One region of the Halomonas sp. TH-94 genome, then DNA from elsewhere that is predicted to be linked to it. Evidence: predicted binding sites of a transcription regulator. Region 1 holds the regulator's gene; each other region holds the start of a gene.
What was found. Region 1 encodes sigma-54, which starts transcription at its own class of promoters, with help from an activator protein. Its sites were predicted from a motif close to TGGCACNNNNNTTGCTNT; they were not measured.
Positions count from the first base shown of each region.

Region 1 (8,196 bases):
CTGGCTCAGCAATGAGAGGTGAGTGTCGTCGGCTTCCTCGGGGACCAGCAGGACGAAGACGAGATCGACCGGTTCTCCGTCAATGGCATCGAAGTCGATGGGCTCGGCCAGCTTGAGGAAGGCGGCAACCGGACTGTGGCAATGGGGGCTTCGGGCATGCGGTATGGCCACGCCGTTGCCGATCCCGGTGCTGCCCAGCCGCTCACGGCCGATCAGTCTGCCGAAAACCTCCTGGCTATCGAGGCTCGGGGTGTTTTGCGCAATGAAGGTGCTGAAGAACTCCAGCACCCTCTTCTTGCTGCCCCCTGGAACGTCGAACAGCGCACGCTCCGGAGGCAGTATGTTTTCAAGTGTCATGACGACTCAGCGAATGCCGGCGCCTTGGGCGCGGGCCTGGGCCTTTTCCTTGTGCTTGACCAGCTGGCGGTCGAGCTTGTCGGTCAGGGCATCAATGGCGGCGTACATGTCGGTATCGGAGGCTTCGGCATGCAGATCGGCGCCGGCGGCGTGCAGCGTACAGGCGGCCTGCTGACGCTCTTTCTCGATCGAGAGAGTAACTTGTACGTTGGTGATATTGTCGTAGTGCCGTTGGACGCGGCTCAGCTTCTCGCTCACGTAGTCACGCAGTGCATCGGTCAGTTCAACATGATGGCCGGTAATGTTGACTTGCATGACAAGCTCCTTCGTCCTTCGAATGGTGATTTGATTGTAACCCTTTTTGGCACCGTGCAAACCCCCTCCGATCAATGCTCTTGTCCGGCGTCAACGCGCCACGTCGTCATCAGCGAAAACGCTTGCGCTCACTTGAAGAGGGGATCCCCAAGGCTTCACGATACTTGGCCACGGTACGGCGTGCCACCTGAATACCGTCTTCGGCCAACAGATCTACCAGTCGACTGTCGGATAGCGGTTTTCGTGGTGTCTCGTCGGCGATCAATTTTCGAATGCGGGCCCGGATGGCGGTACTGGAATGGGCGTCGCCCTCACCATTGCCGCCGACGTGGCTGGAGAAGAAGAACTTCAGTTCGAACACGCCGCGCGGGGTGTGGATGAACTTCTGGGTGGTCACCCGCGATATGGTCGATTCATGCATCTCCACGGTCTGGGCGATATCCGCCAGGACCAGCGGTTTCATGGCTTCTTCGCCCTGTTCGAGAAAATCGATCTGGCGTGCCATTATCTCGCGCCCGACGCGCAGCAGGGTGTCGTTGCGACTGGCCAGGCTCTTCATCAGCCAGCGGGCTTCCTGCAGGTGATCCTTGAGAAACTGGTTGTCCTGACTCTTGTCGGCCCGGCGTACCAGCGCGGCGTAGTCGGGCTGTATGCGGAGCCGCGGCAGGGCTTCGGCATTGAGTTCCACCCGCCAGCCGGATTCGTCATGGTAGGCGACCAGGTCCGGAGTGATGTAGTTGCTGCCGACTTCGGCGAAGGCACTGCCCGGGCGAGGGTCGAGCGAGCGCACCAGGGCGATGGCCTCGTCGAGAGCGTCGTCATCCAGGCCCAGGCGCCGCTTCAGCAGGCGCCGGTCATCGGCGGCAAGCGCTTCGAGGAACTGGCGCACCAGGCGCCGAGCCTGGGGCAGCAGGGGGGTGTGGTCGGGCAGGGTGGCGAGTTGCAGCATCAGGCACTCGCGCAGATCACGGGCGAAAATGCCGGTGGGTTCGAATTGCTGCAGACGTAGCAGCACCTGCTCGACTTCGCGAGTGGGCAGCCCCTCAAGACCCTGGCGGCGCAAGCCATCACGGATTTCCTCCAGCGGCTGTGCCAGATAGCCCGTGCCGTCCACGGCATCGATCAGGCTCTCGGCGATCTGGCGCTGGCGCTCGCTCAGGTCGATCATGGCCAGCTGCCAGATCAGATGCCCGGCCAGTGTCTGCCCGGAGGCCTGGCGCTCGAAATCGGGCCCTTCGCCGGTACCGCTGCCGGAGCTCGCACCGTGGTCAGGGTAGGTATCCTCCCAATCGCTGTCGGTGGACAGCTCACTGGGGATTTCATCGGCCCAGTCGTCGCTCTGGGGTTCGCTGACGGCTTGCTCGCCGAAGCCCTCGTCGAGCTCCAGCATGGGGTTGGATTCAAGTGCTTGCTGGATCTCCTGACGCAGGTCCAGCGTAGAGAGCTGCAGCAGCGCAATGGCCTGCTGCAGTTGGGGTGTCATGGTCAGCTGAGTGCCGACGCGGAGTTGCAATGATGCTTTCATGGCCATGAGGATAAGGGCTCATTTGCCGGAAAGACTCTACCCTAGACTGGCGTGCGGCGAGTTGCAATAGCGATGATTGCAATAAGCATGCCATTTATTGCAATCATGTCTGACGAGAATGTGTTAATAGTGCTTTCATGCTTGCATGTAACAGAGAGTTGCGTTATAGGCGGAAATCTTCACCGAGGTAGACTTCGCGCACGCGACGGTTGGCCAGAATGGCTTCGGCGTTACCTTCGGCGATGATCTGGCCATCTCCCACGATGTAGGCGGAGTCGCAGATATCCAGCGTTTCGCGCACGTTGTGATCGGTGATCAGGACGCCGATGTCGCGTGCCTTGAGCTGGCGAATGATGCCCTTGATCTCGCCGACCGAAATGGGGTCGACGCCGGCGAAGGGTTCATCGAGCAGGATGAAGGCCGGCTCGGTCGCCAGGGCTCGGGCTATCTCCACGCGCCTTCTCTCACCGCCGGACAGGCTCATCCCGAGGTTGTCGCGAATATGGGTGACGTGAAAGTCTTCGAGCAGCTGTTCTAGGCGCTGCTGACGGCCCCGGCGATCCAGATCCTTGCGGGTTTCGAGGATGGCCATGATGTTGTCGGCCACCGACAGCTTGCGAAAGATCGAGGCCTCCTGGGGGAGGTAGCCGATCCCGGCCCGAGCGCGTTCGTGCATGGCGCTGCGCGACAGGTCGAGCTTGTCGATACAGACATTACCCGCATCCGCTCTCACCAGCCCCACGATCATGTAGAACGAGGTGGTCTTGCCGGCGCCGTTGGGGCCGAGCAGCCCCACGATGGAGCCCTGCTCGATGGAGAGGCTGATGTCATGTACCACGCGGCGACGCTTGTAGCTCTTGGCCAGGTGCCGAGCATGCAGAGTCTTCATCGCCATCTCAGCGCTCCGGCTGCAGGGTCATGCGGATACGCTGGCGTCCCTCGACACCTTCGCTCTCGGCGCGGGCCTGGACCACGCGACGGTCGAGGAAGTACTCCAGATAGCCACCGTCGAAGGTATCGCCAGCCTGGTGCAGTTCGGCGCGGTCGATCAGTTCGACGCGTCGCTCGGCCACGTGATAGATGATCGTGCGCCCCCAGCCGCGTACCACTGGCTGCTCCGGGTCCGGCTGCTGTTCGATATAGGCACGTTCGCCGTGAGCCGTGGCACGGGAAAGCTCGCCGGCCGCATTGCGCCGGAGCTCGACGCGGTCGCCGGTAAGACGCATGGTGCCCTGGCGGATGTCGACCTCGCCGGTATAGATCGCCGTGCCGGCGATATCGTCGAGATCGAGCCGATCGGCTTCTATCTGGATAGGCTGATCGGCGTCGCGCTGTTGGGCCATGCTCGCGGCAGGGCTCAATGCCAGGCCGATCAATGCCAGGCTGAGCAGCATGCGGGGCGTCGGAAGCTTGCATCGCTTCATGGCGTGAGTTCCTCCAGGGTGACGGGGTCGGCCTGTCCCGGCTGAGCGCCTTCCGGGGGGTGGTAGCCGCGCACATTGTCTGTCAATCGCGCCCGGTTGTCATGGATCCAGGCGTCGAAACGTTCGCCGCGCATATGCTGTGGCGGCTGCTGCAGCAGGGCGGGTGTGTCGCTCCAGGCATGACCGACATTGGCGTCGAAATGCAGCACCTCGGTGTCGAGCTGCCAGCGCTCCTCCGGAGCGAACAGGCGGGCGTCGCCGGTCAGCGTAAGGGGGTTGCCGCCCGGGCCGAGTCGGCCTTCCCGGCCGCTGGCGACCCAGAGACGGCCTTCTCGATCGATCAGATGAGCCACCGGCGTCACGGCGCGGGTCACGTCGTCGTGCGGCGTATGCACCAGCCTGGGACTCTCCAGGCGCTGATGGGCCTGGCCATCGATATCGAAGCGAGTCAGCCGGGCCTGTTCCAGGAAATAGTCAGGTTCTCCGGCGTCGTCGGTGGGTACCGGGCCGGGCGTAGGCACCTGCCATGGGTCAAGCCAGGCGATCAGGCTGCCCAGCGCCAACAGCAACAGCAGCAGCCAGAGGCGAAACGAGGGGCGCGGCAGGCGACGTAGCATCGACGCCGGTCTCAACGCTTGCCGTGGAGGTAGGTGTCGATCAGGGCGTCGCGATGCCCTTGCGCTTCCAGCAGCAGGTCGCAAATCTCGCGTACCGCGCCATGGCCGCCGCTGCGCTCGGTGACGTGGTCGGCGAGGGCGCGGATGTAGGACGGTGCGCCGGGTACGGTAATGCCGATGCCGGCACGCTGAATGGGCGCCAGATCGGGAAGATCGTCGCCACAATAGGCGACCTGTTCGAGTTCGATTCCCTTGCGAGCGCAGAGCTCGCGCAGCACGACGAGCTTGTCCTCACAGCCCTGGAAGACATGGTCGATGCCCAGAGCGGCTGCGCGATGACTGACCATGGGCGATTCACGCCCGGTGATGAAGGCCACCTGCAGGCCGGCGCGGCGCAGGAGTTTCAGGCCCAGGCCGTCCTGAGTGTGAAACGCCTTGATCTCGATACCGTCGGCCTGGAAGTAAAGACGGCCGTCGGTAAGTACGCCATCGACGTCCAGTGCCAGCAGGCGGATCTTGCGCAGCCGGTCGAGAAGGCGTGGATCGAGGGTGGTGATGGCCAGGGCCATGAGCTCTCCTTGTCAGAGTGAAGTCAGATCACGCCGCTTCGCAGCAGGTCGTGCATGTGCAGTGCGCCAACCGGGTGGCCTTCGTCATCGACCACGGCGAGCGCCGTGATTCGGTTGTCTTCCATCATGCGGACCGCCTCGGCAGCCAGCACCCCGGGCGCAATTCGCTTGCCGGGACGGGTCATGACGTCATCCACCGTCAATCGGCTCAAATCTTGATACTGGTCGAGAGTGCGACGCAGGTCACCATCGGTATAGACACCGATCAGGCAGTCTTGCTCGTCGACGACGCAGGTAAATCCGAGACCCTGGCGTGTGATTTCGAGCAGAGCGTCGCGCAGGGGGCTGCCGAGCGGCACGCGGGGCAGTCGCTCGCCCTGGTGCATCAGGTCGCAAACACGTAGCAGCAGTCGTTTGCCGAGGCTGCCACCCGGATGCGACAAGGCGAAGTCCTCGGCGGTGAAACCACGCGCTTCGAGCAGTGCCACCGCCAGCGCATCGCCCAGCGCCAGGGCTGCCGTGGTCGAGGCGGTGGGTGCTAGGTCCAGCGGGCAGGCTTCTCGTTCGACGCCGGCATCGAGATGGGCATCGGCGTGGCGAGCCAGCGTCGAGCCGGGGCGGCCGGTCATGCTGATCAGCGGTGTGCCGATGCGCTTGAGCAGCGGCAGCAGGGCGGTGACCTCCGCCGTTTCGCCGGAGTTGGACAGCGCCAGAACCACGTCCCCCGGAGTGATCATCCCCAGGTCGCCGTGACTTGCTTCGCCGGGATGCACGAAGAATGCCGGGGTGCCGGTGCTGGCCAGGGTGGCGGCGATCTTGCCGGCGATATGGCCCGATTTGCCCATGCCGGTCACCACCACGCGCCCCTTGCAGGCGAGCATCAGCTCGCAGGCATGATCGAAGTGGCTGTCGAGGCGCCCGGCCAGGCTGGCGACGGCCTGCTCCTCGATCAGCAGGGTGCGCCGAGCGCTGGCACGCAGGCTGGACTCCCCTTCGGACGGGGCGGCGGGTGAAGGTGGCGTAGTGGCATCGATGGTCATGTCGGTGATTGTTGTCCTTTGTGGGGAATCACTCAAGTGGCACCGCTGGCAGCGGCGGCCAGCCACGTCAGGTAGACCAGGTAGACGCCCAGGAAGAGTGCGCCGGGTAGTCGCCCGAGTTGGCCGTGCCGGAACCACAACAACACCATGCCCATTCCCAGCGTCAGCAGCAGCATGATGGGAAAGTCGCGGCTGGCGGCGGCAGGGTCGATCGGGCCCGGTGCCAACAAGCCGGGGATCGGCAGCACGGCGAGCAGGTTGAACAGGTTCGAGCCAATCACGTTACCCACGGCCAGGTCGTGATGCCGCTTGATGGCACTGGCGATACAGGCTGCGAGTTCCGGCAGGCTGGTGCCTATCGCAACCACGGTGAGGCCGATGATCAGCTCGCTGATGCCCAGGCCGCGGGCCAGCTCGCTGGCACCCCATACCAGCGAGCGCGAGCTGAGTGCGAGCAGCACCAGGGTGAAGGCCAGCCACACCAGGGCGCGTTTCAGCGTCATATCGGGAATGGCATCGTCGGCAGGGGCGTCGGGTGTGTCGGCACGCAGTAGCCACCACAGACTGAAAACCAGTAGCAGGGCCAGGAACAGGGCGTCGAAGCGGCCCAGTATGCCGTTTGCCAGTGCGTAGCCGGCCAGGCCCGTGGCGCCAAGCAGTAGCGGTAGTTCTCGGCGCACCAGCGAGAAGCGGATCGGAATCGGCCTGACCAGCGCCGTCAGGCCAAGTACCAGGCCGATATTGGCAATATTGGAGCCCAGTGCATTGCCCGTGGCCAGGTTGGGCAAGCCATCCAGCGCGGCAAAGACGGCCACCACCATCTCGGGTGCCGAGGTGCCGAGCGCCACCACGGTCATCCCCACCAGCATGGCGCTCATTCCGGTGCGGCTTGCCGTGGCGGCAGCGGCATTGACGAAGCGGTCGGCGCTCCACACGAGCACGGCAAGGCCCAGAGCGATCGCTATCACAGGGAGCAGCATGGTGAAGGGTCTCGCCATGAAAATGAAGTGGCACATTAGACGTCTTCGGTGGCCTGGGCGCAAGCGCCTGGGCGGCCCGGGCTGGCGCCGGGAGGCATGGTTAGGATACGATGTTCGATAATTTTTTCTTGGACCTTGCAGCATGAGCGATTCCCCCCTCGTCGAGGTGAAGGGTCTGCACTTTTCGCGCGGTGAAAAGTCCATATTCGCAGGCGTAGAGCTGCAGATACCTCGCGGCAAGATCACCGCCATCATGGGGCCCAGCGGGACCGGCAAGACGACGCTGCTGAAGCTGATCGGCGGTCAGCTGACGCCCGACGTCGGGCGGGTGCTGATCGATGGCCACGATGTGCACGCGCTGTCGCGCAAGGCGCTGTTCACGCTTCGCCGCCGCATGGGCATGCTGTTCCAGAGTGGCGCACTGTTTTCCGATCTCAGCGTGTTCGAGAACGTGGCATTCCCGCTACGGGTTCACACCGAGCTGCCGGATGCGATGGTTCGCGACCTGACACTGATGAAGCTCCAGGCCGTCGGCCTGCGCGGAGCGCGTGAGCTGATGCCGGCAGAGCTCTCGGGCGGTATGGCCCGTCGCGTGGCACTGGCACGTGCCATTGCGCTGGACCCTGATCTGGTACTGTATGACGAACCGTTCGTGGGGCAGGATCCTATCTCCAAGGGGGTGCTGGTTCAGCTGATCAAGAAGCTCAATCAGGCGCTCGGGCTGACCTCCATCGTGGTTTCCCATGACATTCAGGAGACGCTCTCCATTGCCGACTATGTCTATGTCATCGCCGATGGCCAGGTAATGGCGCACGGCACCCCGGAGGGTCTCGATGTCGACGACGATCCTCGCGTAAGTCAGTTCGTGCACGGTGAACCTGACGGTCCCGTCCCCTTTCACTACCCTGCGCCCGAGTATTTCGACGATATCCTCAATCAGGAGGGTCTGCAGTGATCCAGCGCGTTCTGAGTCTCGGTCGCCGCGGCTGCGACGTGCTCGAGGCGCTGGGTCGCTCGACCCTGTTCCTCGCGCAGTCGGCCTTCGGCGTGCCTTCTCGCGAGGGTTGGTATTTGTGGCTGCGGCAAATGCACTTCGTCGGAGTGCTGTCGCTCGCCATCGTCATGGTATCGGGGCTGTTCATCGGCATGGTGCTGGCGCTTCAGGGCTATACGATTCTGGTCGATTTCGGCGCCGAGCAGGCGCTGGGCCAGATGGTGGCGCTGTCGCTGCTGCGAGAACTGTCGCCGGTGGTGGCGGCACTGCTGTTCGCCGGACGTGCCGGCTCGGCACTGACCGCCGAAATAGGCTTGATGAAGGCCACCGAGCAGCTCACCAGCATGGAGATGATCGGCGTCGACCCGCTGCGTC
Region 1 is NZ_JBYCKL010000034.1:27,602-35,797, reverse strand. It holds gene ptsN (PTS IIA-like nitrogen regulatory protein PtsN) at 1-357, opposite strand, end outside; gene hpf (ribosome hibernation-promoting factor, HPF/YfiA family) at 364-672, opposite strand; gene AC2VNO_RS05895 (RNA polymerase factor sigma-54) at 782-2,203, opposite strand; gene lptB (LPS export ABC transporter ATP-binding protein) at 2,361-3,086, opposite strand; gene lptA (lipopolysaccharide transport periplasmic protein LptA) at 3,094-3,621, opposite strand; gene lptC (LPS export ABC transporter periplasmic protein LptC) at 3,618-4,238, opposite strand; gene AC2VNO_RS05875 (KdsC family phosphatase) at 4,250-4,807, opposite strand; gene AC2VNO_RS05870 (KpsF/GutQ family sugar-phosphate isomerase) at 4,831-5,847, opposite strand; gene AC2VNO_RS05865 (calcium/sodium antiporter) at 5,880-6,863, opposite strand; gene AC2VNO_RS05860 (ATP-binding cassette domain-containing protein) at 6,970-7,782, shown strand; gene mlaE (lipid asymmetry maintenance ABC transporter permease subunit MlaE) at 7,779-8,196, shown strand, end outside.

Region 2 (7,303 bases), on a different contig from region 1:
GAAGATCGCCACCACCTGGCGATAGCGCTCCCAGTCGAAGCGCGGCTTCTTGCCGAAGGGGTCGATGACGAAGCGGGTCAGGTTGACCGAGCCCAGCAGGCAGGCACCTTCCGGCGGCAGGGGCTGCTCGCCGCAGGGGTTGGTGGCACGAACCTCCTCGCAGAACCAGTTGTTGTTCATGCGGTTGACCTGGTCGATCAGGATGAAGCCCGGTTCGGCAAAGTCATAGGTGGAGCGCATGATGGTGTCCCACAGCTCGCGGGCCTTGATCACCTCGACGATGCGGCAGGCCACGCGACCCTCGGCATCGACGCTGTAGGCGTCCTCGACCACCGGCCAGTCGCGGTAGATCAGGTCCTCGGGCTTGACGTCCTCCTTCTCGCCGGCGTGCAGCGGGAAGGCCAGCGGCCAGTCGGCGTCCTGCTTCACCGCTTCCATGAACTCGTCGGTGATCAGCAGCGAGAGGTTGAACTGGCGCAGCCGGCCGGCTTCGCGCTTGGCCTCGATGAAGCTGCGCACATCGGGGTGGCCGACGTCGAAAGTGCCCATCTGGGCGCCGCGACGGCCGCCCGCCGAGGCCACCGTGAAGCACATCTTGTCGTAGATATCCATGAACGCCAGCGGGCCGTTGGTGCCGGCACCGGCGCCGAACACGAAGGCGCCCTTGTGGCGCAGGGTGGAAAACTCGTAGCCGATGCCGCAGCCCGCCTTGAGGGTCATGCCGGCATCCACCACCGAGGAGAGGATGTCGTGCATGGAGTCGCGGATGGTGCGCGAAACGGTACAGTTGATCAGGCTGACGGCGGGTTTGTAGTCTTCGGCACCGGCGTTGGACATGATGCGGCCGGCCGGGATGGCGCCATTCTCCAGCGCCCAGCGGAACTTGGGCAGCCACTCCTCGGCCCGGTCGCCCTCCACCGCCGCCAGGGCCCGCGCAACGCGATCCCAGGTCGCTGCCACATCCTTGTCGACGGGCCGGCCATGACGATCCTTGAGACGATACTTGGAGTCCCAGATATCGCGTGAGGGCGCTTGCATAGGCACCTCGTGAGATGTCTTGACGGCCTTGGTGGAAGTGCTCATACAGGGATCTCTCCAGTAAGGGTCAAAAAGTCGAATCGTTCAACGTCAGTGGCGCGCCATGCGCTCGAAGCGCACCAACCACTCGCCGAGGCGGCCCTGCGCCAGCCCTTCCTCACGGCTGTCCAGCAGGTTCTTGACCATCAGGCCGAGCTCGGTGTCGCCCTCGATTACCAGCCGCCGCTGGAAGAACAGCGCGTCGGGGTCCTCACGCCGAGTCGCCAAACACAGAAACTCGCGCCAGCCGCCGCGAATGGTCGCCTCGCCCATCTCCTGGGTGAGCCGGAAGCGCTCCCCTTCGAGGGTGAGTGTCAGCGCCACACCGAGATCCTCGATATGTAGCGAGATACGGCGACCTTCGAGCGCATCGAACTCGCCCTCGGCCAAGGGCTCGGCGAAGGTGCGATTGAGCAGCGGCTCGATCAGTTGGCGCTTTACCCTCAGCGGCACGCGGGGGTCGATGGCGCGAATCAGGTGAGTCGGTAAGGGCGGACGCGGCAAACGCGACAGGAGCAGCGGAAACATAGTGACTCTCCGGTGGAGCGAACCAGTGGATTCGGCGCGGCCACAGGGCCACGAAACCGTCCATCCTAAGCTCGACGCCGCCTGCCTGTACTGATATGCGTCAAGCCTGTTGCAATGCCCCCTGAGCGGGACCTCGACCACCATATATAGCCAGGCCGATCGAATCAAGCACCATATATGGGGGTTTTTAACGTTTCCCCTCTTGCATTGCGGTAACTATTTGATCCCCAAGCGGCGGGCCAGTTTGTGTAGATTGCTGGGGTCCACGGCGAGCCGGCGAGCCGCTTTCGCCCAGCTGTCGTTGCATGCCGCCAGCGCACTGCGAATGGCCTGACGCTGGGCGAATTCGACCTGGTCGCGCAGTGGCTGCTCAACCTCATCGACCGTTTCCGCCTTGCTTGCCTTGCCTGGCGTGGCGTTCAACGGTTGTCCATGGGGCAAGTCGAGCCATTCGGGCTGAAGCGTGACGATATCGTCGCGTCGGGCGCCATGGCCAAGCGCCTTGATCGCCGCCCGGCTGATCACGTGCTCCAGCTCGCGGATATTGCCCGGCCAGCGATAGGCCAGCAGAGCCGCCTCTGCCGCCGAGGACAGTCTCAGGCTGCGCACGCCGAGTCGCGCACGGTTGATCTCGAGGAAATGCCCGGCCAGCACCAGCACGTCGCTGCCGCGCTCCCGCAGCGGTGGGATGAGGACCGGGTAGACCGACAGGCGATGGTAGAGGTCGGCGCGGAAGTGACCGTCACGCACTCCGTCGGCCAGCTGCCGGTTGGTGGCGGCGATGATGCGCACATCGACCCGCCGCGGGGTATCTTCACCCAGACGCTGGACTTCACCATTCTGCAAGGCACGCAGCAGCTTGGCCTGAATCGTGAGCGGCAGTTCGCCCACCTCGTCGAGGAACAGGCTGCCGCCTTCGGCGGCTTCGAAGCGTCCTGCACGATCTGCCGAGGCGCCGGAGAACGCCCCTTTGACGTGGCCGAACAGCTCGCTTTCGGCCAGGGTTTCCGGCAGGGCGGCGCAGTTGACCTGCACCAGCGGCCGTTTGCGGCGCGGGGAACGCTGGTGCAGGCGCCATGCAAAGAGCTCCTTGCCGACACCGGTCTCGCCGCTGAGCAGTACCGGCAGATCCGAATCGGCGACGACGTCGAGCTCGCGCAAAAGCCGCTGCAGTTCGGCGCTATGACCGAGAATTTCCCCCCCGTCCCCCGGCTTGGGAGGCGTGACCGTTCCATGGGGCGCCATGCGCAGCGCACGCACCTCCTGCTCCATGCGCGATACGCGTACGGCAGCCTCGACGAGCAGCGCATAGCGCTCCAGCGACGTTTGCGAGCCCTCGTCGAAGGTGCCGGCCACCAGGGCGTCCAGGGTCAGCACGCCCCATGGCTCCCCTTCGACGTGCAGGCTGATGCCCATGCAGTCGTGAACGTGCAGCGGCTCCCCCGGCTGCTGCTCGACCAGGCCGTCGTAGGGATCGGGCAGGGTCGAGTCCGGTGGAAACCGCGTAGCGCGGCGGCTTGTCAGAATGGTCGCCAGGCGCGGGTGCCGCGCCACGTCGAAGCGGCGACCCAGCGCCTCGCGCACCAGCCCCTCCACCGCTACCGGTACCAGCATGCCCTCCTGCAAGCGCAACAGGCACACCGCGCCACAGCGAAAGCCCTCGCGCAGGGTACGCACCAAGCGCTGCAGGCGCACCGCACTGGGCAAATCGGCCGATAGATCGGCCAGCAGGGAATCGTCAAGCATGGTGAAATTTACCTTTAAATGGTAATTAGAACCCTATCACCTCAAGGTTATTTTCACCATTAAAAGCACAATACTTTGAAATAAAAGCAGAATAAAACTGGCACGGCGCTTGCTGTATGAGATTGACACATCCTTTCAGAGGCAACCGCATGAACCTGCTCGAACAGACCGTAGGCCGTATCGCCCTGTCACTGCCCGGTGCCACTCGGATCTTTCACGCTCACAACATCGACTTCTGCTGCGGCGGACGCATCAGCCTGCGCCAGGCTGCCGAACGTGCCGGCCTGCAAATCGACAGGCTGATCGCCGAACTCGAGGCGCTGCCGGCCGCTAGCGGCGAGCAGCGCGACTGGCGCGAGGCCAGCAACGACGAGCTGATCGATCATATCCTCACGCGCTATCACGACGTGCATCGCGCTCAGCTGCCCGAGCTGATCCGCATGGCGCGACGCGTGGAGCAGGTACACGGCGAGCGCGAGAGTTGCCCCAATGGCCTTGCCGATCTGCTGATGGACATTCATCAGGAGATGGAGAGCCACATGCAGAAAGAGGAGCAGATCCTCTTCCCCATGCTGCGTAGCGGCATGGGCGCCCAGGCCCAGGGGCCGATCGCGGTGATGCGCCAGGAGCACGACGACCATGGCGAGAACCTGGAGCAGGTAATGCTGCTCACCGACGACATCACCCCACCCAAGGGCGCCTGTACCACCTGGCGAGCGCTCTACACCGGCCTGCGCGAGTTCCGCGAGGACCTGATGGAGCACATTCATCTGGAGAATAATCTGCTGTTTGAACGGGCCGGTTGAGGAAACGCTTCCTAAGCACACCTGCCGAAACGCAAACGGCGCCCCGCGGGGCGCCGTTGTATTTCGGTGGGTAGATTAGACGGTACGTGAAAAACGCCCCTCATTGGGCTTGAGGTAGGCATCGAAGGCCATCGCCATGTTACGCATCATGAGGCGCCCGGCGGGCAGCACTTCGATCTCTCCCTCGCGTATCGACAGCAGGCCATCGGCCTGCATCTCCTCGAGCTGACCAAGGGCATCGGCAAAATAGTCGCGAAAGACGATATCGTGGCGTACTTCGATATCGGCGAAATCGATCTTCCCGTGGCACATCAGGGCGTTGATCACGTCGCGGCGCAGGCGGTCGTCGTCGTTGAGGCGATAGCCGCGCATCACCGGCAGCCGCCCCGCCTCGAGCCGCGCCTGGTACTGGGCAGTCTCCTTGACGCTCTGGCTGTAGCTGTCGCCTACCTTGCCGATGGAGGTGATGCCCAGGCCGATCATGTCGCAATCGGCATGGGTGGAGTAACCCTGGAAGTTGCGCTGCAGGGTACCGTTCTCCTTGGCCAGGGTCAGTTCGTCGTCGGGCAGTGCGAAGTGATCCATGCCGATGTAGACGTAGCCGGCTGCGGTCAGGCGGCGAATGGTCAGCTCGAGCAGCTCCAGCTTGCGCTCCGGCGGCGGCATGTCCTCGGGACGAATCAGCCGCTGAGCCTTGAACAGGTCCGGCAGGTGGGCGTAGCTGTAGGCGGCAATACGGTCGGGGCGCAGCGCAATGATCTTGGCAAGAGTGGTATCGAAGCTTGCCACCGTTTGTAGCGGCAAGCCGTAAATCAGATCCACGCTGACCGACTGGAAGCCGGCTTCGCGTGCCGCGGCCACCAGCTCGATTACCTGTGCCTCGCTCTGCACGCGATTGACGGCCTTCTGCACCTCTTCGTCGAAGTCCTGCACACCGAAGCTCAGCCGGTTGAATCCAAGGTCATGGAGCTCGTGGATCTGCTCGGGGGTGACCGTACGCGGGTCCACCTCGAGAGAGAACTCGCGCTCTTCCGCCGGAGCGAAATGGAACGCCTCGTCGAGCGCCGCCATCAATTCACCGAGCTGGGCGTTGCTCAGGTAGGTGGGCGTGCCGCCGCCCAGATGCAGCTGGGTCATGCGCCGCGTCTCGTCGAAAAGTGCCCCCTGTACCCCGATTTCCTCCTTCAGCCAGCCCAGGTACTCGGCAGCGCGCTCAGTGTTGTGGGTGATGATCTTGTTGCAGGCGCAGTAGTAGCACAGGCTCTTGCAGAACGGGATGTGCACGTAGACCGACAGGGGCTTGGGCGATGAAACGCGATTGCTGCGCTCGGCAGCGGCGCGGTAGTCGTCCTCGGCGAAGGCCGCATGGAATTGGGGCGCGGTCGGGTAGGAGGTATAGCGCGGCCCGGGGCGGTCGTACTTTTCCACCAGCGGGCGATTGAACAACAGATCGTCATGCATGATCGATAAAAGCCTCTTGAAACCTCGGCATGGTGCGCGCCATGCCCAATGCCCGAGAGTATGACATCGGCTAGCGGCGTCGTCTCGACAGCTCGCCGCTCTCTTGTCCCGAGTCAAGTTTGCCCGCTCGCGCTGCGACAGCCGCCCTGTCCGCAAGCGCTATCCACATCGTCAGACGCCAGGCGACCAGCAGCCAGCCCAGGCTCCAGGCCAAGGCCGAGCCCCATAGCAACGCGAGCCAAGCGCTGCCGGCTCCGATCGCCCACAGGCGCAGCACGGCGGACACAGCGAACAGACCGGCCAGCGGCAGCCAGACCCACTCCCGCTCGGGGTGCTGTCTCGCCCGCAAAATGGCATGGCGCAGCATGATGCCGCTGGCCAGGGTGCCCAGCGCCCCCACCGTAAAGGCGTGCAGCGCCGTGCTGGCATGCAGAAGAGGTGCCCACCAGCTGCGTGCCAGCAGCACGAGGCCGATGGCAATCCAGGCGTAGCCCAGCATCAGCACCTGCAAGTCAGGCCGCAGGCGACAGCGCAGCGGCGCCCAGCTCCAGATGCGATAGAGCACCAGCAGGCTAGCTGCCAGCACCAGCAAGGCAGCCAACGGCTGCAACATGTCCAGCAACATGATGAAGGGCGCCAGCCCAAGCAGCAGGATCAGCGCTGCCTCCAGGCGTGGCTGCACACCGCTGCCGGGCACTCGAAATTCACGCATCGAGTAGCCATTGACCGCCGGAGCGATGACCCGCCCGCCCATGAAGGTCATCAACAATACCAACCATAGAACGCTTTGATGCATCAGCGGTGCCGTGGTCGGCATGCCATCCAGGTAGCGCCACGTCAGGGTCACCACTGCCAGCATGCAGATCATGCCCAGCAAGGGAGACAACAGCCGGTTGCGCCATTTCTTGGCGGCAAGGAAGCGCGGCACCAGGCGTGCTGCCACCCAAAGCGCGAAGGCCGCGTCGGCCAACGAGGCCAGCAGAGCACCCGGCCACGCCAGCACGCCTAACCGGCCTACCAACCATAGGAGTACCAGCAGAGCCAGATGTCGCCGCGGCACCGGCCCCAGCAGGTAGCCGGCAATCACAGCCAAAGCAAAACCGAACAGCATTTCCCGCGCATGGGCGGCAGGTGTCGCCAGTTGCACTGTCGCCCAGCCGTGATAAAGCGCCAGCAACGAGAGCGGCACCGTCAGAGCGGCATGCAGGGCCGCCAGCGGAAACAGCCAGCGCCAGGCGGGGAGTCGCTGCTGTGCCGCTTCCGGCATTGACGAAAGCATAGGCTTTGCAAAATTTTTAAACATGCATATAAAATACTACTTAGTTCGATCACGGGAAACCGTGGTACGAGAATGAGCGAGGTTGCCATGCGAAATTCACTGTCGCGCCTTGGCTGGCGCGTGCTTGCCTACGGCGCTATCGGCCTGGGCACCGCCGGGCTGGTGGTACCACTGTTGCCGACAACGCCATTTTTGCTGGTCGCCGCCTGGGCTGCGCCGAAAGGCTCGCCGCGGTTGGCACGCTGGCTGTGGCAGCATCCCCGCCTGGGACCATCGCTACATGCCTGGCGGGAACAGAGGGCCATTCCTCGCCGCACCAAGCAGCTCGCCGTCGCTCTGCTGGTCCTGAGCTGGCTGGTATTATGGCTGGGGGGTGCACCGGGCATGGTCATGGGCGTGACAGCGG
Region 2 is NZ_JBYCKL010000063.1:433-7,735, forward strand. It holds partial or broken gene AC2VNO_RS12260 (ribonucleotide reductase N-terminal alpha domain-containing protein) at 1-1,083, opposite strand, end outside; gene ubiT (ubiquinone anaerobic biosynthesis accessory factor UbiT) at 1,129-1,605, opposite strand; gene norR (nitric oxide reductase transcriptional regulator NorR) at 1,822-3,351, opposite strand; gene ytfE (iron-sulfur cluster repair protein YtfE) at 3,501-4,157, shown strand; gene hemN (oxygen-independent coproporphyrinogen III oxidase) at 4,233-5,618, opposite strand; gene AC2VNO_RS12285 (NnrS family protein) at 5,689-6,897, opposite strand; gene AC2VNO_RS12290 (YbaN family protein) at 6,985-7,303, shown strand, end outside.
Region 2: a site for sigma-54 is predicted at 3,450-3,467, ahead of ytfE (iron-sulfur cluster repair protein YtfE). Genes of this name have one in related genera too.

Region 3 (8,196 bases), on a different contig from region 1:
CAGGGCAATGAACGGCTGAATGCCCCGCGGACTGTGCTGGTGCAGGGCACGCGCAACGCGCTCCTTGCCGGTACCCGACTCGCCATTGATGAGTACCGTGATGTGCGAGTGCGACAGGCGACCGATGGCCCGAAAGACCTCCTGCATGGCCGGCGCCTCGCCGATGATCTCGGCGTCCAGCCCCTCGGGCACGCTGACCGGGCGCTTGCGCTCGCGGGCATGGGCCACGGCGCGACGCACCAGGGCCAGCGCCTCGTCGACGTCGAACGGCTTGGGCAGATATTCGAAGGCGCCGCCCTGATAGGAGGCCACGGCGCTGTCGAGGTCGGAGTGGGCGGTCATCACGATGACCGGCAAGTCGGGATGCACTTCCCTGACGCGTGACATCAGGTCGAGGCCGTCGATCCCCGGCATCCGAATGTCGGTGACCAGTACATCGGGAGGATCGTCGAGAAGACGGCTTAACGCCACGTCGGCCCGGTCGATACATTCGACGTCGAGATCGGGCTGAGCCAGGGCGCGCTCCAGCACCCAGCGAATGGCGCGGTCATCATCGACCACCGCGACACGTGCGACATCAGTCATGGCGCCTCTCCAATGGAATAAGCAGACGGAATTCGGTATGACCGGGGCGGGAATCGCACTCGATAAGGCCCTGGTGCTGATGCAGAATGCCCTGGGCAATGGACAGTCCCAGTCCACTGCCGTCGGCACGCCCCGATACCATGGGATAGAAAAGGGTTTCCTGCAGGCTCTCGGGAACGCCGGGGCCGTTGTCGATCAGCGCCACCTCGCAGACAAGGCGATGGCGCTCGGCGCCCAGGGTGAACTGGCGACGCGCTCGTGTGCGCATCAGCAAGCTCGGCGCTGCGGTTTCGGCGCCGGTCATGGCTTCCACGGCATTACGCGCCACGTTGAGCACCGCCTGAATCATCTGAGCCTCGTCACCGGGGAAGTCGGGCAAGCTGGGATCGTAATCGCGCTCGACGGTCACGGTGGGCGTCTCAGCAATGAGCAGGGTACGGACGCGCTCCAGCACCTTGTGAATATTGAGCGGCTCGTGCCGTACCAGCTTGTTGGGGCCGAGCATGCTATCGACCAGGTCACGCAGCCGGTCGACTTCCTCGACGATGATACGAGTGAACTCCTGCAAGGCAGGGTCGTCCAGATCACGCTCCAGCAGTTGTGCAGCGCCGCGGATCCCACCGAGCGGATTCTTCACTTCATGTGCCAGGCCGCGCGACAGCACCTTGATCGCTTCCTGCCGATTGAGCAGGGCCTCCTCGCGGGAGATGCGCAGCAGCCGGTCGCGGGGCTCCATTTCCACCAGCAGCTCCTCGGTGGAGAGCGGCGTGACCGTATAGTCGATGGTGGTCGTCGCACCACCCAGCAGCGCCAGGCGCACCTCGCGCTGGGTGAAGGGGTGCTGTTCGTCACGCGCCTTGGCCAACACCTCACCCATGCCGTCGTCTTCAGCAAGCAAGGCCGCCAAACCGAGCCCCTTGACCCGACCCAGACTGACCGCCAGCAGGGCTTCGGCCGCCGGATTCATCCAGCTCAACCGCAGCTCCTGATCCAGCAACAGCACCGCCGTGGTGAGATGTTCCATCAGGCGTCGGTACATTTACGACCTTCCCTTGGTGAATGCATGGGAGCTGTGCGCGGCACTTGCCTCTTGTTGGCGCATGCGCCAACTACGCCGCGACTGTGCTACCCCGGGGCTGAACATACCAAGCAAGAAGTGCGCCAACCCGAAACGGCGCGGCGTGGCGCCGTTTCGGGGCGTATCCCGCTGCCGCTAATGCACCATATCAGTGCAACAGAAAGCATAACGCCACCCTGGGCAGCATCGCCACCACCCTTCATGGTGCATGACGGCACCCCATGCAGGCATGGGATCTATGAGCTGCACGAAACGGAGCAGAGAGCGCTCAGCTACCTCCCTGGGGCAGTACGCCATTGGCTCGCTGCACATGAAGACTTACCGGCGTCGTACGGTGCCTTACCTGACCTTGAGAATCGAGCAGCTCAGCCTGGAGCACGTAGTCGCCACGGGGAAGGTTGGTCAGCATGAAGACTCGGGTATGCATGGCGGTTTGACTGACCTGGCCGTCGATCAACAGCCGCACGCGGTGGTCGGGGCGCAGCTCGGGCTCGATGGCGAGCTCCACCTGCAGGTTTCCTGCATGACTGGCGGGGAGGTCGCCCCCATGCGCCGGCGAACGAATGCGAAAGGCATCGTAGGGCATGAAGGGCTGGCCCGGTCGCTGGCTCGCGCGCGGGGCGGCGCCCTCGACCCGAGGCGGCTCGGCCTGACGCCCCCCGACCTGCGCGGGGATGACGGTCAGCGGTGACAGTTCGACCGGCTCGCCGCCACGGTTGGGATCATCGGTGAAGACTACGTTGCCCTGGGCATCGGTGGTGCGATAGATGGTCGTGGCCAGTGCCGAATGCGCCACCAATAGCCCCAGCAGGCAAGACACGATCGGCTTGAGCATGGGCACATCCCTCGAGCGTTGTATCGCAACGGCCAGCCGAGGCCGGGCCTGTCGGAGTCGGCAAAAGGTAACCTAACGTTCCGCTCCAGTGTACGACAAAAAAGGGGCGCCGCGATGCGGAGCCCCTTGCTGGTGCCGGCTGGCGAGGCAAGCTCGTCCAGCCGTCCAGGCTGCGATATCAGCAGCTGTAGTACATGTCGAACTCGATCGGGTGCGTGGTCATGCGGATACGCTCGACGTCTTCCATCTTCAGCTCGATGTAGGCATCGATCATATCGTCGGTGAACACGCCGCCTTCGGTGAGGAACGCACGGTCAGCGTCCAGCGCCTCGAGCGCCTGATCCAGGCTGCTGGCGACGGTCGGCACCAGCTTGCCCTCTTCCGGCGGCAGGTCATAGAGGTTCTTGTCCATGGCATCGCCGGGGTGGATCTTGTTCTTGATGCCGTCGATACCGGCCATCAGCATGGCGGCGAAGGCCAGGTAGGGGTTGGCGGTCGGGTCGGGGAAGCGAGCCTCGACACGCTTGCCCTTCGGGCTCGCGGTGTACGGAATGCGGATGGACGCAGAGCGGTTACGGGCGCTGTAGGCCAGCATGACCGGCGCCTCGAAGCCCGGCACCAGACGCTTGTAGGAGTTGGTGGAAGCGTTGGTGAAAGCGTTCAGAGCACGGGCGTGCTTGATGATGCCGCCGATGTAGTAGAGCGCCATTTCGGACAGACCGGCGTACTGGTCGCCGGCGAACTGGTTCTGACCGTCCTTCCAGAAGGACTGGTGCACGTGCATTCCGCTGCCGTTGTCGCCGACCAGCGGCTTGGGCATGAAGGTAGCGGTCTTGCCGTAAGCGTGAGCCACGTTGTGGATCACGTACTTCATTTCCTGAACTTCGTCGGCCTTCTTCACCAGGGTGTTGAACTTGACGCCGATCTCGTTCTGGCCGGCGTTGGCGACCTCGTGGTGGTGCACTTCGACGGTCTGGCCAATGGCTTCCAGGGTGTTGCACATCGCGCCGCGAATATCGTGGAAGCTGTCGACCGGGGGAACCGGGAAGTAGCCGCCCTTGACGCGCGGACGGTGCGCCAGGTTGCCGCCTTCGACCTGACGGTCGGTAGACCAGGCACCCTCTTCGGAGGTGATCTTGTACATGGCGCCTTCGATATCGGCCTTCCAATGCACCTCGTCGAAGATGAAGAATTCGGGCTCCGGGCCGAAGAAGGCGGTATCGCCCAGGCCGGTAGACTGCAGGTAGGCCTCGGCACGCTTGGCGATGGAGCGCGGATCGCGCTCATAGCCCTGCATGGTGGCCGGCTCGATGATGTCGCAACGCACCACCAGGGTGGCATCTTCGGTGAACGGGTCGAGGAAAGCGGTACCGTCTTCCGGACGCAGGATCATGTCCGACTCGTTGATGCCCTTCCAGCCATGGATGGAGGAGCCGTCGAACATCTGGCCGTTCTCGAAGAACTCCTCGTTCACGTCACGGGCGGGAATGGTGACGTGCTGTTCCTTGCCCCGCGTATCGGTGAAACGCAGGTCTACCCACTTCACATCATGTTCTTCGATCAGGGCGAGAGTCTTGGCTGACATTGGTGTCCTCCGTTAGAGCTGTGGCTCGATTCGTTTGGCTGAAGTCCACTGCGCTGGTTCGTTCCAGCATGTGTTGTAGCACGTAGGCAACTCGACTGCCCACGTTCACCATGCACGAACATGGCGCTGGCCAACCTAATGCAGGTAGCGTGCCAATTTGCACCATCAACGCCCTCAATACTCCCAGGTTGCTGTATTCAAAAGACAATAGCCAATAATCCGAGTGCACCACGCTGTTGCGGAAATTTATTACGCAGCGTATCTGCGCCATCGAGAGGCAATTCGTGCACCATGAAAGAACACATATTTTAAATTTGCACCAAAATAGGACATCAAGACCTGCCCTTGGGGTCAGCCCTGACACGCTCCCGAAGGTTCTTCATGAGCCAAATGAGTGGAATACCTGCCGGTGCTCAGCTGCTCGAGCGGATGGGTGGCGTACCCGAAGACGATTGAGCCTGGCGGTTACTCCCTGCCAACTCGACTGTGCCCACCTTGCGGTGGGCACAGTGTTTTGCGTTCTGCCCCGGCATTGCCCGAGTAGCAGACATTCGCACCACATGCTCGCAACCGCTCGAGCAGGTCGCTCAGCGCTTCGCTGTCGAGCTGCGGGTCGAAGCCGCCGATACGCTCGAACCAATCCCGCGCCACCCAGAAGGTATCCCGAGTGGTGGCACGTGTGAGCCAGCTCCACCAGCGCTGTAGCCGCCCCCGGCGTTTGCGTCGCATGACGGCCGCATCACAGAGGAGGCCCCGCTCGTCAGCCGACAGGCTTTCACCCAACCACACCAGCTCATCGCGGGTCAGCGTTCCGGGAAACAGCAAGCGTTCACCCTGGCTGGCAGCGACGGCAGCGTTGAGTCGACTTCCCAGCAGGGGAGAAGTGGTCGACAGCAATCGTGCCTGGTGCCGATGGGCCAAGGGCGGAAGACGCCGATCTCCGGTATCGTCCACCAGCAGCACTTCATGGCTGCCCTTCCATTTGCTCGCCGCTTGTTCGACAGTGACCAGGTGGCGCGGCAACTTCGCACCTGCGGACCGGGCATCGATGAAGACGCTGGCTAAGGGCATCGAGCAGACTCCAGAGGACGGGGGTGAACCTCTCAGCGATAGGGTGAGTTACCCAGTGTGTTGATAAGTGTACAAAAGTATCTACGTGCACTTTCGCTCATTTTCCCCACCTCATCGTCATACGCACAGCCCAGTCGTCACCGAGCCAAGCATCATTCCGTCCGCGCCTTGTGCATGGGAGCATGCCGGTACACAGGCCTGATACGCGCCATATCGCCAGGTTGTGCTATTCCCCAACCACCGATATCTGTACAATGCGCCACCACCCCCCTACCCCGCGCCTAGGGTACGTCCTTTCGATGTGTACATAGGTGCGTTCCCGTTGATGAGTCACACCTTATGAACACAGCTGTAACCCCCTCTCGTATCGAGAGTCTGCGCAATATTGCCATCATCGCTCACGTCGACCACGGCAAGACCACCTTGGTCGACAAGCTCCTGAGCCAGTCCGGCACGCTCGATCGCAAGGCCGAAGGGCAGGAGCGGGTCATGGACTCCAATGACCAGGAAAAAGAGCGCGGCATCACCATCCTGGCCAAGAACACCGCGATTCGTTGGCAGGACGGCAATGGCCGCGACTACCACATCAACATCGTCGACACCCCTGGACACGCCGACTTCGGCGGCGAAGTGGAGCGCGTGATGTCGATGGTGGATTCGGTGCTGCTGCTGGTGGACGCCGTCGACGGCCCCATGCCGCAGACCCGCTTCGTGACCCAGAAGGCATTCGCCCAGGGCCTCAGGCCGATCGTGGTGGTCAACAAGATCGACCGCCCCGGCGCCCGCCCCGACTGGGTCATCGACCAGATCTTCGATCTGTTCGACAACCTCGGCGCCAGCGACGAGCAGCTCGACTTCCCGATCATCTACTGCTCGGCCCTCAACGGTATTGCCGGGATGGATCCGGAAGCGCTGGCCGAGGACATGACGCCGATGTTCCAGGCCATCGTCGACATCGTCGAGCCGCCGGCCGTCGAACTCGACGGACCGTTCCAGATGCAGATCTCGGCGCTGGACTACTCCAGCTACGTGGGCGTCATCGGCCTGGGTCGCATCAAGCGTGGCTCGGTGAAACCCAACCAGCAGATCGTGGTGATCGGCACCGACGGCAATACCCGCAAGGGCAAGGTCGGCCAGGTGATGACCCACATGGGTCTCGAGCGCGTGCAGACCGAGCTGGCCACCGCCGGCGACATCGTCTGCATCACCGGGGTCGACGAGCTCTCGATTTCCGACACCCTGTGCGACCCGGCCGCCGTCGAGGCGCTGCCGCCGCTGTCGGTGGACGAGCCCACGGTCTCCATGACCTTCCAGGTCAACGACTCGCCCTTCGCCGGCCGTGACGGCAAGTACGTCACCAGCCGCAACATCAAGGATCGTCTCGACCAGGAGCTGATCCACAACGTGGCGCTGCGGGTCGAGCAGGGCGAAAGCCCCGAGAAGTTCAAGGTTTCCGGCCGCGGCGAGCTGCACCTCTCGGTGCTGATCGAAACCATGCGCCGCGAAGGCTTCGAGCTGGCGGTGGGCCGCCCCGAGGTGATCATCAAGGAGATCGACGGCATCAAGCAGGAGCCGTACGAAGAGGTGATCATCGACTGCGAGGAGCAGCATCAGGGTGCCATCATGGAGGAGCTCGGCTACCGCAAGGGCGAGCTGACCAACATGAACCCCGACGGCAAGGGCCGCGTGCGCCTGGACTTCATCATCCCGGCGCGTGGCCTGATCGGCTTCCGCGGTCAGTTCCTGACCCTGACCTCGGGCACCGGCATCCTCACCAGCCGCTTCGACCACTACGGTGCGCTCAAGCCCGACGCCGGCATCGAGCGTCGCAACGGCGTACTGGTTTCGATGGTCGACGGCAAGGCGCTGGCCTATGCGCTTTATGCGCTGCAGGAGCGCGGCAAGCTGATCATCGACCACGGCACCGAGGTCTATGAAGGCATGCTGGTGGGTATCCACAACCGTGCCAACGATCTGGTGGTCAACCCCACCAAGGGCAAGAAGCTCGACAACATGCGCGCCTCGGGCAACGACGAGAACATCGTACTGACCCCGCCGGTGAAGTTCAGCCTGGAGCAGGCCATCGAGTTCCTCGACTCCGACGAACTGGTGGAAGTCACGCCCAACCACATACGCCTGCGCAAGAAGTTCCTCAAGGAGCACGAGCGCAAGCGCTCCAAGAAGTAACCCGCCCCCGCGGACACGAACCGGCGCCAGCCCCCTGGCGCCGGTTTTTTTTGGGCTCACCACGCTGCCGCTTCGCTCTTGCAGGTCCGATTCTTGGCATTTCGCGCTGCCAGAACCTAGGTTGAGTTTGACTGCAAGCGACTTCGGGAGTGAAACGAGACGATGTGCAAGCTCTGCAAAGCGCGCGCTGGCGCGACACGCCGCGACTTTCTCAAAGGCACCCTGGCGGCGGGAGCCGGCGCCATGGCGGGCGGCGGCCTGCTCGCTTCCGCCAGCGCCTCCACCCACGCCGACGAAGCCCGCAGCGGCATGCCGGCGCACAGCGGCGAGGCCGGGCGACGTGTGCTGATCCGTGGCGGCCACGTACTCTCCATGGATGACAGCGTGGGTGACTTCGAGCGCGGCGACGTGCTGATCGAAGGCAGCCGCATCGTCGCCGTCGGCCCAGAACTGGACGCAGGCGATGCCGAGGTGATCGATGCCGCGGGCCGCATCGTCATGCCGGGATTCATCGACACTCATCACCACCTGTTCGAAACGGCCCTGCGCAGCTTCCTCGCCGACGGCATCATGTTCGACGACGGCACGCCGGAAGGCTCGACCAACTACATGGATCACATCCTCGGCAAGCTGGCGCCGGTATATCGTCCCGAGGACGTCTACATCAACGAGCTGTTCGGCTCGCTCAGTCAGCTCGACGCCGGGGTGACCACGGTGATGGACACCAGCCAGATCCATCACAGCCCCGAGCACTCCGATGCCGCCATCGAGGCCTTGCGCGACAGCGTTCGTCGCAGCGTCTTCGGCTACTTCGAAGGCCAGGGCGAGGATGCCCAGTACCCGCAGGATGCGCGG
Region 3 is NZ_JBYCKL010000004.1:2,865-11,060, forward strand. It holds gene ntrC (nitrogen regulation protein NR(I)) at 1-585, opposite strand, end outside; gene glnL (nitrogen regulation protein NR(II)) at 578-1,624, opposite strand; gene AC2VNO_RS00655 (DUF4124 domain-containing protein) at 1,932-2,498, opposite strand; gene glnA (glutamate--ammonia ligase) at 2,677-4,083, opposite strand; gene AC2VNO_RS00665 (glycosyltransferase family protein) at 4,549-5,154, opposite strand; gene typA (translational GTPase TypA) at 5,494-7,341, shown strand; gene AC2VNO_RS00675 (amidohydrolase family protein) at 7,504-8,196, shown strand, end outside.
Region 3: a site for sigma-54 is predicted at 1,732-1,749, ahead of glnL (nitrogen regulation protein NR(II)). Genes of this name have one in related genera too.

Region 4 (8,196 bases), on a different contig from region 1:
CGCTGGCAGGGGCGGCTCGACGATCAGGAGCGCCTCATGGTCTCGCCCCGAGGCAGCCTGCTGCCCGCCCATGGCGGCTGGTACCCACGCTTCGAGGGCCTGGGCCCCTTTGCCTTGTCGCTGCGTATTGCGGTGCCGTCGGGGCAGCGGGCGGTAGGCACCGGCCCGCTGCAGGGTGCGCCACGGGTAGAGGAATCGGGCTACTCCGTCCTCCATGTACATCCACGTACGGCGGTGGTGGAAGTGGCCGTCGGCCCTTGGCAGGAGCGCAGTCGCGAGGTGGATGGCGTGTGGCTGCGCACGCTGTTTCCCGAATCGCTGGACGACGCTCATGCCGAACTCTATTTGGAGCACAGTGCCGATTATCTGCAGCGTTTCTCCCGACGTGTGGGCCCCTACCCCTACGCGAGCTTCACCGTTGCCGCCACACCGGCACCGGTCGGGCTGGCCTATCCTGGATTCACTCTGCTCGGCGAGCGGGTCATTCCGCTGCCGTTCATTCCGCGTACCTCGCTGGCCCATGAGCTGATGCACGCCTGGTGGGGCGCCGGCGTGCTGGTTGACTACTCTCGCGGTAACTGGGCCGAGGCGTTGACCACCTACCTGGCCGACTATGCACTCGACGAAGCCCGCGGCGAGGCGCGGGAAACCCGCCGGCGCTGGCTGCTCGACCTTGCCGCGCTGCCTGACGACTTCGACCGCCGCCCAGCCGACTTCCAGGGCCAGCGCGACCCGGCACTGCGACTGCTGGGCTACCAGCACGGCGCCATGTTGCTGCACATGCTGCGTCAGCATATCGGCGACGAGGCCTTCGACGCGGGGCTGCGTCGCTTTGCCGAGCGCTACATGCACCGCGAGGCCGCCTGGGACGATCTCGCGGCGGCGCTGAGCGAGGCCGCCGACGAGCCGCTGCAGGCGTTTGTCGAAGCCTGGACGCAGCGGCCGGGGCGCCCAGCTCTCGACGTCGAGGCCACGCGTAGCGAGACCCAGGACGGCTGGATGATAGAGGGCGTTCTGAAGCAGGCCGGGGCACATGCCCCCTGGCCGCTTCATGTACCGCTGGTGATCGACACCGTCGCCGGTATGGAACGACGATCTATCCCGCTCGACGGCCATCGGGCCGAGTTCTCGCTGGCACTTGCTCATGAGCCGCTGTCGCTGCGCATCGATCCGGATTTCGACCTGCTGCGCCAGTTGGAGGGGCCGCCAATACTCCGAAGCGTGGCGCTGGACCCCGAAAGTCGGCTGCTGGCGCTGGATGTCGCGCTGGCCGAGCCGGTCAGAAGGGCACTGGCTCACCCGCTGCCGGACGCCGAGGCGGCATCGACGGACGCGGCGCCGCTGGTGGTGGTGGGGCTGACCGAACAGGTCGCCGCCTGGCTCGAACAGCGGGGACTCGACGCCACTGTGGCGGAAATGGCGCGTCACGGTCAGGCGCGGGCCTGGACGCTGCCCGGCACGGCGATAGTGGCGATCAGCGGTGACGAGCGCCAGGCCCTCGAGCGGCTGCTGGGTAGCTTGCGCCATCAGCTGGCCCATAGTCACGTGACGGTAGCAGAAAGCGGCGAGACTCAGGCGGTGGGCACCTGGCCGCTCGACGAGGCGGCCCTGCGCGTCGATTGGTCGCTCTGATCGCTTGCACCCCGCATGACGGGATGCGCTATCGTAGTGGCATCTGCCGGACTGCGAACTGCTGGAGGACTGACTTGGCCATTTCCCGTTTTACCGATCTGCTGGAAGAAGCGCGGCACCAACCCGAGCCGCAGCGGCTGCTGTTCGTGTTCACTCGCGCCGAGCTGCCTGACAACCCCACCCCCGAGCAGCGCCGGGGCTTCGAGCAAGGCGAAGGCGGCGTGCTGACGCCGGTCCTGTGCGTGGACAAGGCGCCGGACGAACTGAGCGACATGCAGGCGCTGGTGGCCGAGTCACAGCGCACCGAGATCGAGTGGGACGTCGTCTTCGTCGGTGCTTTGTCAGGCAAGGGCCACCAGGCCCCTACGAGCGACGAGGTCGAGCATCATCTACAGCGTATGGTGCAGTCGCTGCAGATGGGCAATACCCAGAGTTTCCTGGCACTGAATCGTCAAGGCGAGGCCGTTACCTTGCAATGAGCGGGCGGTGCCTCCATAGACAAGCGTTATCGGAACCATGGCGGCAATCAATTTTCGCCTATCGGTTACGATGGATATGATATGCCCCGTATTAGGATCATCCACCAAGACATGGAGCATCACTGAATGTCCCTGATCAACACCGAAGTCCAGCCGTTCAAGGCCACCGCTTTTCACAACGGCGAATTTGTCGAGCTCTCCAACGAGAACCTGAAAGGCCAGTGGTCCGTGGTGATCTTCATGCCGGCCGCGTTCACCTTCAACTGCCCGACTGAGGTCGAGGACGCCGCCGAGCACTACGAGGAGTTCAAGAAGGCCGGTGCCGAGGTCTACATCGTCACTACCGACACCCACTTCTCGCACAAAGTGTGGCACGAGACTTCTCCGGCGGTTGGCAAGGCCAAGTTCCCGCTGGTCGGTGACCCGACCCACCAGCTGACCCGCGCCTTCGGTGTGCACATCGAAGAAGCCGGTCTGGCCCTGCGCGGCACCTTCGTGATCGACCCGGACGGCATCATCAAGACCCTGGAGATCCACGACAACGCCATCGCCCGCGACGTCACGGAAACCCTGCGCAAGCTGAAGGCTGCCCAGTACGTGCGCAACAACCCGAACGAAGTCTGCCCCGCCAAGTGGAAGGAAGGCGAAGAGACCCTCGCTCCGTCCCTGGATCTGGTCGGCAAGATCTAAGCGAACCAGCGTCCCGCGAGACTGCTCTGGTCTCGCATGCGTTTCCCGCCCGGGCAGGCACTGCCCGGGCACGCTTTCCAAGACGTGCAAGCTGCCGCCTGCGCTGACTCCGGTCTGCGCACTCGGTATCGTCTTGCCGTTTTTTTCATGAGCCAGACATGAAGGAACCCGCTGTCATGTTGGACGACAATCTGAAAAGTCAGCTAAAAGCCTACCTGGAAAAGGTCACTCAGCCGTTCGAGATCGTCGCGTCCCTCGATGACGGCGCCAAGTCCAAGGAACTTCACGGGCTGCTCAAGGACATCGACAGCCTGAGCGACAAGATCACCCTGCGCCTGGACGGTGAGGATGCGCGCAAGCCCTCCTTTGCCCTGAATCGTCCCGGCGAGGAGACCGGCCTGGTCTTCGCCGGCATTCCCATGGGCCACGAGTTCACCTCGCTGGTGCTGGCGCTGCTGCAGGTGGGGGGCCATCCGCCCAAGGTCAGCGACGACACCCTCGATCAGATCAAGGCTCTCGACGGCGAGCTGTACTTCGAGACCTACTACTCGCTCTCCTGCCAGAACTGTCCCGACGTGGTGCAGGCGCTCAACCTGATGGCGATCTTCAACCCCGGCGTGCGCCATGTCGCCATCGACGGCGCGCTGTTTCAGGATGAGGTCGAAGAGCGTCAGGTGATGTCGGTGCCGAGCATCTACCTCAACGGCAAACTCTTCGACCAGGGGCGCATGAGCCTCGAGCAGATCCTGGCCAAGGTCGACACCGGCGCGGCCCAGCGCGAGGCGGCCAAGCTCAACGAGAAGGCGGCCTTCGACGTTCTGGTGGTCGGCGGTGGCCCGGCCGGTGCCGCGGCGGCCATCTATGCCGCACGCAAGGGCATCCGCACCGGCGTGGCGGCCGAGCGCTTCGGCGGCCAGGTGCTCGATACCATGTCCATCGAGAACTTCATCTCCGTGCCCTACACCGAAGGCCCCAAGCTGGCCGCGGCGCTGGAGCAGCACGTCAAGGAGTATGAGGCCGACATCATGAACCTGCAGCGTGCGGTGAAGCTGGTGCCGGCGGCCGATCAGGGCGGCGAGCACGAAGTGGTGTTCGAGTCCGGCGCCAGCCTCAAGAGCAAGACGCTGATCCTCTCCACCGGCGCCCGCTGGCGCGAGATGAACGTGCCCGGCGAAGCCGAATACCGCAACAAGGGCGTGGCCTACTGCCCGCACTGCGACGGCCCGCTGTTCAAGGGCAAGCGCGTGGCGGTGATCGGTGGCGGCAACTCCGGGGTCGAGGCGGCCATCGACCTGGCCGGCATCGTCGGCCACGTGACGCTGATCGAGTTCATGGACGAGATGCGTGCCGACGCCGTGCTGCAGAAGAAGCTGCGCAGCCTGTCCAACGTCGACATCATTCTCGGGGCGCGCACCACCGAAGTGAACGGCGATGGCAAGCGGGTCAACGGTTTGACCTACGAAGAACGCGCCAGCGGCGAAATCAAGCGGCTCGAGCTCGAGGGCATCTTCGTGCAGATCGGCCTGGTGCCCAACACCGAGTGGCTGACCGACTCCTCGATCGAGCTCTCCCCGCGCGGCGAGATCGTGATCGATGAGCGCGGCATGACCTCGGTGCCCGGCATCTTTGCTGCCGGCGATGTCACCACCGTGCCCTACAAGCAGATCGTCATCGCCATGGGTGAGGGCTCGAAGGCTGCCTTGGGAGCCTTCGACTACCTGATCCGCCACTGACGCGCCTCGTCAAGTAGCGTTCAGCGCCTCCCGTGAACTGTGCCCCGAAGGTTGGATGCCTATTCAACTTTCGGGGCCTTTCTTTTTCTCCCTGTTCTATGCCTCCTTCCCGTGCACCAAGACGAGTTCCAGTATTTTCATGCACTAAAGCGGTGCGACGTTACAGGCCGGATCGCCTTGAGCGCGACCGTTGAATAAGTGTTTTGCCTGTACTATCCCCGTACTGGAATAAACCTTGCTAAGGTGCTGGCACATGCTCAGGCATGCATCGTCCACGTATACCAAGAACATCGAGGAATTATTCATGCGCGACAACAAGAACAAGTGGCTTCTGCTCACTTCCGCAGCGGCACTGGCACTGGGTGCGGCCGCCACGGCCTCGGCCAACACCCTGCAGACCACCATCGACCGTGGTGCAGTTCAGTGTGGCGTGAGTGACGGCCTGCCCGGCTTTTCCGCACCGGACGATCAGGGCGACTGGCAGGGGCTGGACGTCGACGTGTGCCGTGCCGTAGCAGCAGCGGTCTTCGGCGATGCCGAAGCCGTACGTTACATCTCGCTGAACGCTGTCGAGCGCTTCACCGCGCTGCAGTCCGGCGAGGTCGACGTACTCTCGCGCAACACCACCTGGACCACCACCCGCGACACCACCCTGGGTCTGAACTTTGCCGGCGTGAACTTCTACGACGGTATCGGCTTCATGATCAATCGCGACCTCGGCGTCTCCAGCGCCACGGATCTCGACGGCGCGGCGGTCTGCGTTCAGTCCGGCACCACCACCGAGCTCAACGTGGCGGATTACTTCCGCGCCAACGGCATGACCTTCGATCCGATCGTATTCGATACCTCGGAGCAGACCGTGGGTGGCTACGAGGCCGGACGCTGCGACGTGCTGACCTCCGATACTTCCCAGCTGGCGGCACTGCGCATTCAGCTCTCCGACCCGGATCAGTCGGTGATCCTGCCGGAAGTCATCTCCAAGGAGCCGCTGGGCCCGGTGGTGCGTCAGGGTGACGACCAGTGGTTCAACATCGTCAAATGGTCGCTGTTCGCCATGCTCAACGCCGAAGAGATGGGTATCACCCAGGACAACGTCGACGAAATGCGCAACTCCGACGATCCGGACATCGCTCGCCTGTTGGGTCAGGACGGCAACTACGGCGAGGGCATGGGTCTCGACGCCAACTGGGCCTACAACATCATCAGCCAGGTGGGTAACTACGGCGAAAGCTACGACCGCAACGTCGGCATGGACTCCCCGCTGCAGATCGAGCGTGGCATCAATGCACTGTGGACCGAAGGCGGCATTCAGTACGCTCCGCCGATTCGCTGATCAAGCCGTCCGAGACACCGTATAAGTGCCTCGATCCAACTGTGCCCCGACTCGGATCTTCCGGGTCGGGGTTTGACAACTGCTTGACGGATCCAGGCGGAGAGTCCCTTCATGTCCGTTCGACCCAAGGCCCATACGCTGGGCCCAAAACCTCCTTTCTGGCGTGATCGAGCAAAGCGTGCGTTGATCTTTCAGGTTTTGCTGATCGCCGCTGTCGCCGCCTTCCTGCTCTATATCATCGGTAACACCCAGGCCAACCTGGCCGCTCGTGGCATCACTACCGGCTTCGGCTTTCTCGAAAGAACCGCAGGCTTCGGCATTGGCCAGAGTCTGATCGAGTACTCGTCGCAGAGTACCTACGGCCGCACGTTCGTGGTGGGCCTGCTCAATACCCTGCTGGTGTCCGCTCTGGGCGTGGTGGCGGCTACCATCATCGGCTTTACCGTGGGTATCGCCCGGCTGTCGCCCAACTGGCTGATCGCACGGCTGGCCAGCGGTTATATCGAGATCTTCCGTAACATTCCTCTGCTGCTGCAGATCTTCTTCTGGTACTTCGCCGTGCTGCGCACCATGCCCTCGGCGCGGGACAGCTACTCCCTCGGCGAGGTCATCTTTCTCAACGTGCGGGGTCTCTACCTGCCGGAGCCGCTGTTCGAATCGGGCTTCGGGCTGATTCCACTGACCTTTGTCGTGGCCATCGTGGCCAGCATCGCCTTGGTCGTCTGGAACAAGCGCCGCCATGAGGCCACCGGGAAGCGTCTGCCGGCGGGCTGGATCTCGCTGGCCCTGATCTTCGGTCTGCCCTTGCTGGTGCTGGTGGCAACCGGGGTGCCGGTGACGTGGGACGTACCTGAGCTGCGCGGCTTCAATTTCCGCGGTGGCATCACCATCATCCCCGAATTCCTCGCTCTGTGGCTGGCGCTTTCCATCTATACGGCGTCGTTCATCGCCGAGATCGTGCGCTCCGGCATTCAGGCGATCTCCCACGGCCAGACCGAGGCGGCCCAGGCGCTGAGCCTGCCGCAGAAACTGGTGTTGCGTCTCGTGATCGTGCCCCAGGCACTGCGCGTGATCATTCCGCCGCTGACCAGTCAGTACCTCAACCTGATCAAGAACTCCTCGTTGGCCACGGCCATCGGCTACCCCGACCTGGTGTCGGTGTTTGCCGGTACCACGCTCAACCAGACGGGCCAGGCGATCGAGGTCATCTCCATGACCATGGCGGTTTATCTGATCATCAGCCTGCTGGTGTCGATGTTCATGAACTGGTTCAACGCCCGCGTGGCGCTGGTGGAACGCTAGGAGAGGCGCCATGACGATTCAACTCAAGATGATCGACGCGCGCCCTGCGCCAAAGAACACGGTGGGGCCACTGGCCTGGCTGAGAGCCAACCTGTTCAGCGGGCCGGTCAATACCGTTTTCACTCTGCTGGGGTTCTACCTGCTGTATGTGTTGCTGACGCCGACGATCCAGTGGGCGTTCATCAACGCCGACTGGGTAGGGACCAGCCGTGATGACTGTTCCCGCGAAGGAGCCTGCTGGGTGTTCGTCAACGCCCGCCTGACCCAGTTCATCTACGGGCTCTATCCGCGCACCGAGCTGTGGCGTGTCAATATCGTTTTCGCCTCGTTCGCGGTGCTGATCGCCTGGCTGGCCATTCCGCGACTTCCGTTCAAGCGCTGGGTGGCGCTGGCGACGCTGTTGGCCTTCCCGGTGTTTGCCTACTTCATGCTGTACGGCGGTCACTTCGGTTTGCGCGTGGTGGAAACCCACCGCTGGGGCGGTCTGATGCTGACCCTGATTCTTGCGGTGGTTGGTATGGTCGCGGCCCTGCCGATCGGCATCCTGCTGGCCCTGGGCCGGCGTTCGCAGATGCCCATCGTCAAGAGTTTCTGTGTGGTGTTCATCGAGTTCTGGCGCGGCGTGCCGCTGATCACCATCCTGTTCATGGCTTCGGTCATGCTGCCGCTCTTCCTGCCCACCGGCATGAGTGTCGACCGTCTGGTACGTGCACTGATCGGCATTACCCTGTTCCAGAGCGCCTATATGGCGGAGGTCATACGCGGCGGGCTGCAGGCGATTCCCAAGGGGCAGGAAGAAGCGGCGGCAGCGCTGGGCATGGGCTACTGGAAGCGAATGGGCCTTATCGTGCTGCCCCAGGCGCTGAAGATGATGATTCCCGGCATCGTCAACACCTTCATCTCGCTGTTCAAGGACACCACCCTGGTCATGATCATCGGGCTGTTCGACCTGCTGGGCATCGTGCAAGCGGCCCTGTCGGACTCCCGCTGGCTGGGCTTTGCCCTGGAGGGCTACGTGTTCGCCGCG
Region 4 is NZ_JBYCKL010000109.1:12,362-20,557, reverse strand. It holds gene AC2VNO_RS18600 (M1 family metallopeptidase) at 1-1,632, shown strand, start outside; gene AC2VNO_RS18595 (ribonucleotide reductase subunit alpha) at 1,707-2,111, shown strand; gene ahpC (alkyl hydroperoxide reductase subunit C) at 2,238-2,801, shown strand; gene ahpF (alkyl hydroperoxide reductase subunit F) at 2,978-4,534, shown strand; gene AC2VNO_RS18580 (amino acid ABC transporter substrate-binding protein) at 4,839-5,867, shown strand; gene AC2VNO_RS18575 (amino acid ABC transporter permease) at 5,979-7,169, shown strand; gene AC2VNO_RS18570 (amino acid ABC transporter permease) at 7,180-8,196, shown strand, end outside.
Region 4: a site for sigma-54 is predicted at 4,759-4,776, ahead of AC2VNO_RS18580 (amino acid ABC transporter substrate-binding protein). Genes of this name have one in related genera too.